3 regions of the Priestia sp. YIM B13552 genome follow, and region 2 is predicted to be linked to each of the others. Evidence: riboswitches for the same ligand, from Rfam matches in the RefSeq annotation. Region 2 holds a riboswitch; each other region holds the start of a gene.
The links. A riboswitch is a leader RNA that binds a small molecule or an ion and turns the genes downstream of it on or off. The one in region 2 is predicted to bind cobalamin.

Region 1 (2,202 bases), on a different contig from region 2:
GTTTTGTAGAATGGGTTTTCAAAAGGAAATGGTTTCGTCATAATGTGGATATAGCGATCACTACAATAATCGGAGGCGAATCTTTTCATGTGGGTACTGACGGTATATGCTGGAAAAGAAATGAAAATGTTTGAATTTGAAACTGAAAAGCAGGCGAGAGAAGCTTTTGCCAAAACAAATGGCTGTAAAGTTCTTTCAGAAGTCGTGTATTATAATGATCCTCATTTAACATTGGTAGCTATATAAGTAGAAAAACAAGAGCTGATTTTTTGCTCTTGTTTTTTTATGGCTCTTTATATCCTATAAAAAGAATAGAGTTGAAATAAAAAAAAATGTACGCTATGATATGGTAGTTACTTCTATTATTCTGATAGTTTAAAAGGTTCATATATATCAAACAGCAACAGTAAAGATGCCAAGAAGGCTTAATAGGGAAACTGGTGAAAGACCAGTACTGCCCCCGCAACTGTAAGTGTGGACGAACGAGTATAACCACTGTGGAAAAATCACGGGAAGGTTCTCAAGTAGAATGATACACAAGTCAGGAGACCTGTCTTTATTGTGAAGTTTCTATTTCTCCGGGGAGCGGGAAGGGAAACGTTGGCTTAAAGTGGCATTCGTGTACACTCTTATTCTGACGTTTTACCCGCTCGCATATTAGCGAAGCGGGTTTTTCTCGTATCGCAAAACTACATATCGTGCAAAAAAGGTGCGCAATGTCCACATTGCGTTAAATGGGAAGTCTGGTGTGAAGCCAGCGCGGTACCCGCCACTGTGAAGATGAGCTGATTGCATATGCCACTGTATTCGGGAAGGCGCAATCAAGTGATGAATCGAAGTCAGGAAACCAGCCTTTTTCTAATGCGAAGCTTACCCTACGGGATATAGGTGGAAGTGCAAAAACTTAGTTTGAATTTTTCTGCGCCTCTATCATTGATAGAGGCGCTTTTTTTAGTAAAGGAGCGAATGAGTGTGACGACGTGGAACTTAAATGGAACAAAACATCACGTATTGATTTGTAATGGAAGCAGCTGTATGAGAAAAGGTGGAGAAGAAGCCACGCAAGCTATTCGAAATAAAGTGACAGAACTGGATTTGGATGAAACGGTTCATACAACGCGTACACGTTGTAACGGACGATGCAAAGATGCTCCTGTAGCTATCGTCTATCCTTCAGGAGATTGGTACAAGCAGGTCACTGAAACCGTGGCTCATCGGATTGTCGAAGAACATTTAGCAGGAGGCTGCAGTATAAAGGAATCGCTTATTTATGAATATGATCAAAATGGTTTCGTTTCTCCGGAAAACAGTGACTCCATAGAAGGAATTGACAAAGTAAAAAGTAACGCATAAAGGAGGAGCTAGCATGAAAGGTAAACTTTTAGTTATTGGATTTGGGCCGGGAAGCTTTGAACATATTACACAGCGAGCAAGAGAAGCCATTCAAGAAAGTGATATGATCATCGGTTACAAAACCTATGTGGAATTAATTCAAGGACTGTTAACGAATCAGCAAATTATTAGTACGGGAATGACCGAAGAAGTAAGCCGTGCACAGGAAGCTGTAAAGCAAGCTGAAGCAGGAAAAACCGTAGCTGTCATTTCGAGCGGAGATGCGGGAGTATACGGAATGGCAGGCCTTGTGTATGAAGTGTTGATTGAAAAAGGCTGGAAAAAAGAAACGGGCGTAGAGCTGGAAGTAATTCCTGGCATTTCGGCTATCAATTCATGCGCATCTCTCCTTGGAGCGCCCGTGATGCACGATGCTTGTACAATTAGTTTAAGTGACCACCTTACGCCTTGGGAGCTAATCGAAAAAAGAATTGAAGCAGCTGCACAAGCAGATTTTGTAGTGGCTTTTTACAACCCAAAGAGCGGAAGACGAACAAGACAAATTGTTGAAGCGCAAAGAATTCTATTAAAGTATCGTTCCCCTGATACGCCTGTTGGTCTTGTGAAAAGCGCTTATCGTGACCGTGAAGAAGTCGTAATGACCAACTTAAAAGACATGTTAAATCATGAAATTGGCATGCTGACTACCGTTGTTGTCGGAAATTCATCTACGTTCTTTTACGACGATTTAATGATTACACCGCGCGGATATCAGCGAAAATATACCCTCAACCAAACGGAGCAGCCGCTAAGACCGCATCAGCGACTTCGAAAAGAAGCAGAACCATGGGCTCTCGATCAAGAAGAGAC
Region 2 (2,202 bases):
GTGTTAACAGGAGCCGTTTTAGGCTGCGTGCTGGCGCTGTTTATTCATTATGTTATTTTTAATACGAAACTGATGAGAGCTATTACCAACTTGTCTATTTTTCGAAAATCAGCTTATGACGAACAGTCTCAATATTATTAAGAAAAAGTCGCAAATACGCGGCTTTTTTTATTGGGGAATTTTTAATGTATTTAATACTTGTTTTTTAAAATTAAATTGTGTACAATTAAATAACAGAAACGATAAACAAAAAACTTTTAATAAAATTAATGAAAAAGAGGAGAGGTTTATACATGAAAGCTTTATATGAAACAACAGTCGTTAACACAGGTGGAAGAACAGGAGAAGTTCACTCTTTAGATAACATCTTTAACTTAGACGTTGCAACACCTCCAGCGCTTGGTGGAGAAGCAACAACAGCAACAAACCCAGAGCAGCTGTTTGCAGCTGGATACAGTGCTTGTTTCAACAGCGCGTTAGAATTTATGTTGAAAAAACATAACGTAGAAATCAAAAGCAGTGAAGTAAAAGCTACTGTTCAGCTGCTTCCTGATAAAGCTGATCAAGGAGTGAAAATTGGAGTAGCGCTTGAAGCTCATATTGAAGGCTTAGATTTAGAAACAGCGAAAAAATACGTAGACCTAGCTCACTCATACTGCCCGTATTCAAAAGCAATCAGCGGCAACGTAGACGTAACGGTAGAAGTAGTTTAATTGCTTTAAAAAGCCCTGCTAAGCATGTAAAGCTTAGCAGGGCTTTTTTATTTGAATTTTCTCTATTCATTTGTAAGCGGTACTAGTATAATGAGGAAGAAAATGAATCATTCGCACAGTTTAGGTGCTCTTACATAGCGTAAGAGGTAACAGGGAATCGAGTGCAAATCTCGAGCGGTCCAGCCACTGTAAGCAGGGAGTTTTCTATCTTATCGTCACTCAAAACGGGGAAGGCGGTAGAAAATGATGATCTCAAGCCAGGAGACCTACCTATTCTGTACACTTGACTCTTCTAGGAAAGAGGCGGTGTATCAAGGTACGCAGTGAGCAATTGCTGTTTATTTTCATATGCCGACACGTCCTCAATTTCTATAGAATTGAGGCTTTTTTACGTTTTATTTTAAAAAAAGGAGTGTAGGAAATGGAAGGTTTATCAGTTTTTTTACTTGTCTTTTTATTAGGAATCAGGCACGGATTGGATGCAGATCACTTAGCTTTTATTGACGGCCAGACCCGATATAATTGGAGAATGGGCAGCCGTTTTGCCCCTTGGGTCGGAACGCTGTTTTCACTAGGTCATGGAGGAATGGTGGCCGTCACGGCCGGGGTGCTGGGCGTGGTGATGAAGAATTTTACGTTTCCATCATATTTCGATCATTTTGCATCTTGGGTATCCATTATCTCTCTCTTTCTGATTGGAACATTAAACACATATCATTTGCTTCGAACTAAAAATAAAGAAGAAGAGTTTCAGCTGAGCGGATTAAAAGGGAAGTTTATTCCGAAAATCGCAAAAGGAACAACGAATCCTTTTTTAATTATTCTTGTAGGGGCATTGTTCGCTTTAGCAGCCGAAACGGTCAGTCAAACGGCCGTGTGGTCTCTAGCTGTAGGGAACGCAGGCAAGTATACGCCGCTTTTGTTGGGACTAGTGTTTATGTTTGGCATGATGCTTACAGATACAATCGATTCGATGATTGTACACAAAATGGTAAATGAATCGAGTAAATTTGGACAATCTGCTTCCCGCTTGATGGGCTGGGTTATTGTTGTCCTCGCGTATGGTGTGTCGTTCTATTTAGCATTCACTTTCTTTAACCCATGGGCCGAAGTAAACTTTGAAATGGTTGGCGTTATTCTGTTTATTTTCTTAGTGTCTATGTTTGTTTTTGTGAGTGTGAAGTCAAAAGGGAAAAATATTAAAATAAATGTCAATTAGTCAAACGAAACCTTTAATCTGTTGAAGATTGAAGCTTTTTTGTATGAATTTGTTGAAGTTTATGGCTATTTTCGGTCGGTTATGAATAAGTTAAAGTATTATCTGTATTTAAAGGATGGAAAATTGTCTGAAAACCATTATAATTAAGGATAATTTAAGGTCGTTATGTGAAACGTAGAACATAGTTATACGTACGATAAATAAAAGCATTTAATGCAAGCAGCAGGGGTTTTCTAGAGGAGGAATTGATTTGAGTCAGGTAATGGTAGA
Region 3 (2,202 bases), on a different contig from region 2:
CATCGCTGTCCTCAACGAGATGAATCTTAATAGTAATTCCTAACTCTTTGGCATTAGACTGTATAAGCTGAGCAATCAAAGGAAGTTCTGGTAGAGAGCTGTATGTGACAAGAGAGAGCGATAGTGGCTTTCCATTTTTCATTGGTTTGTCATTTTTGATTTGATAGCCTGCTTTCTCTAAATATTTTTTAGCAGATGGCATACCTCTTTGCTCATTAGCATTATTATCAGCAAAAGGAAATTGAGGTAAAAATGGACCTCGAGCTGCTGCCGCTTGATTGTTCATGATGCTGCTGACAATTTCTTTTCGGTTCAGTAAGGTATCGATAGCTTTTCTTACATTTTCGTCTTTTAATGCGTCATTGGTTTGATTATAAAGTAATAAATGTGTACGCACACTGGGTACTCCACTTACCTTAAAAGACGGATCTGTTTGTAAAGTGCCCAAACTTTCTAAAGGCGGGCGATAAATAATATCCGCTGTTCCGGACTGAAGAGCCGCAACGCGCGCATTAGCATCTTCGTTAAATGCAAAGATCGCATTTTTTAATTTTACTTTCCCATTCCAATAATGTTCATATCTTTCTAACTTCACTTGATTTCCTTGATCGAAAGTCAAAACTTGAAATGGACCTGTGCCAATAGGCTTCTTAGCTATATTAGAAACATCAACATCTATAATAGCTGTGTTTGGATGTACTAACTCAGAAGGAAATTTAGGCATTGGTTCTTTTAATGCAATTGTCAGCGCATGACCGTTCGCTTTCATTTCTTTAATATTTAAAGCGTTTTTCATCGCATAACTTTGATCTATCGTTCTTTGAAGAGAAGACTTAACGGCATTTGCATCTAGTGCTTTACCATTTTGAAACGTAATATTCTTTCTTATCGTAAATGTCCACGTAAGACCGTTATCTTCCGTTTTCCACTTTTCAGCAAGCCAGGGCTTTATTTTTAAATCATTGCTGATTTTAACAAGCGTCTCCCCTACTCCCGCACGAACTGCTGTATAATTATCATCCGTATGAGGATCAAGCGTTGCAGATGTAAAATTAAATAAAAACGTCACACTTTTATCCGTTTTCTTTTTTTCTTTTATACTTATGCTCTCTTCATTAGGAGCACAAGCAGTGAGGCAAAGTAACACAAGAAATATCATAGATACGAGTTTTTTATTATTTATCATTGATTTTTCCACCTTCTATTTTAATACACAAAAAAAGCACTTCTAAAAAGAAGTGCTTGTCTTCAATACAAATTCAGATAAACGTATCCCTTGTTTATCTTATTTTTGATTCTGCCAAAACACCTCCCTATCCTCGTAGGTTATTGTGTGCTGCGATTTATGGCAGGTCTCCTGGCTTCAAGTCATTGCCTTATACCGCCTTCCCGTCCCTGAATAGACAGTGGCTTTTTGACATAAGGCTCCTTGTTACAGTGGCGGGACCGCTCCGGATTTGCACCGGATTCCCTTTTAAGGCAATTGAAAAACAATTGCCACCATAAAAGCTGGTTATTTAATTTAGTAGCGTGCTCTTGAAACTCTAGAAGTAGAAGCTGATGGTGAAACATCTTCATCATCAAATCCAGTGGCAATAACAGTTACCATCATTTCGTCCTTTAAATCTTCATTAATCACGGACCCAAAAATCATATTTAAGTCCTGATCAGAAGCAGACGTGACAATATCTGCTGCTTCCTGTACTTCGTAAAGACTCAAGCTGCTGCCGCTCGTAATGTTCAACAGCACGCCTCTTGCTCCATCAATCGATGCATCTAGCAGCGGACTAGAAATCGCTTTTTTCGCCGCTTCAATTGCCCGGTCTGATCCAGAAGCTCGCCCGATACCCATAAGCGCAAATCCTTGATTAGACATGATTGTTTTTACATCAGCAAAGTCAAGGTTAATCAGCCCCGGAACAGCGATTAAATCTGAAATACCTTGAATACCTTGGCGAAGAACATTATCTGCTTCACGGAATGCTTCAAGCATAGGCGTCTTTTTATCGACAATTTCAAGCAAGCGGTCGTTTGGAATCACAATAAGGGTATCTACCGATTCATTCATCGCAGTAATACCGCCTACTGCTTGCTTCGTACGTTTATTTCCTTCAAACTTGAATGGGCGAGTGACTACTCCAATTGTTAAAGCATTTAGTTCACGGGCAATTTGGGCAATAACCGGGGCTGCTCCAGTACCGG

Region 1: linked by a shared signal. The riboswitch ahead of ACFX40_RS13105 ((2Fe-2S) ferredoxin domain-containing protein) and the one ahead of ACFX40_RS23035 (HoxN/HupN/NixA family nickel/cobalt transporter) in region 2 are both predicted to bind cobalamin.
Region 3: linked by a shared signal. The riboswitch ahead of nikA (nickel ABC transporter substrate-binding protein) and the one ahead of ACFX40_RS23035 (HoxN/HupN/NixA family nickel/cobalt transporter) in region 2 are both predicted to bind cobalamin.

The regions. Positions count from the first base shown of each region.
Region 1 covers NZ_JBHZOU010000003.1:193,140-195,341, forward strand. Annotated here, with positions in the region: gene ACFX40_RS13100 (hypothetical protein) at 88-246, shown strand; cobalamin riboswitch at 394-572, shown strand; cobalamin riboswitch at 691-870, shown strand; gene ACFX40_RS13105 ((2Fe-2S) ferredoxin domain-containing protein) at 973-1,353, shown strand; gene cobJ (precorrin-3B C(17)-methyltransferase) at 1,367-2,202, shown strand, end outside.
Region 2 covers NZ_JBHZOU010000007.1:64,721-66,922, forward strand. Annotated here, with positions in the region: gene ACFX40_RS23025 (undecaprenyl-diphosphatase) at 1-141, shown strand, start outside; gene ACFX40_RS23030 (organic hydroperoxide resistance protein) at 294-713, shown strand; cobalamin riboswitch at 819-1,001, shown strand; gene ACFX40_RS23035 (HoxN/HupN/NixA family nickel/cobalt transporter) at 1,135-1,932, shown strand; gene ACFX40_RS23040 (M20 family metallopeptidase) at 2,195-2,202, shown strand, end outside.
Region 3 covers NZ_JBHZOU010000009.1:35,368-37,569, reverse strand. Annotated here, with positions in the region: gene nikA (nickel ABC transporter substrate-binding protein) at 1-1,186, opposite strand, end outside; cobalamin riboswitch at 1,330-1,520, opposite strand; gene ftsZ (cell division protein FtsZ) at 1,523-2,202, opposite strand, start outside.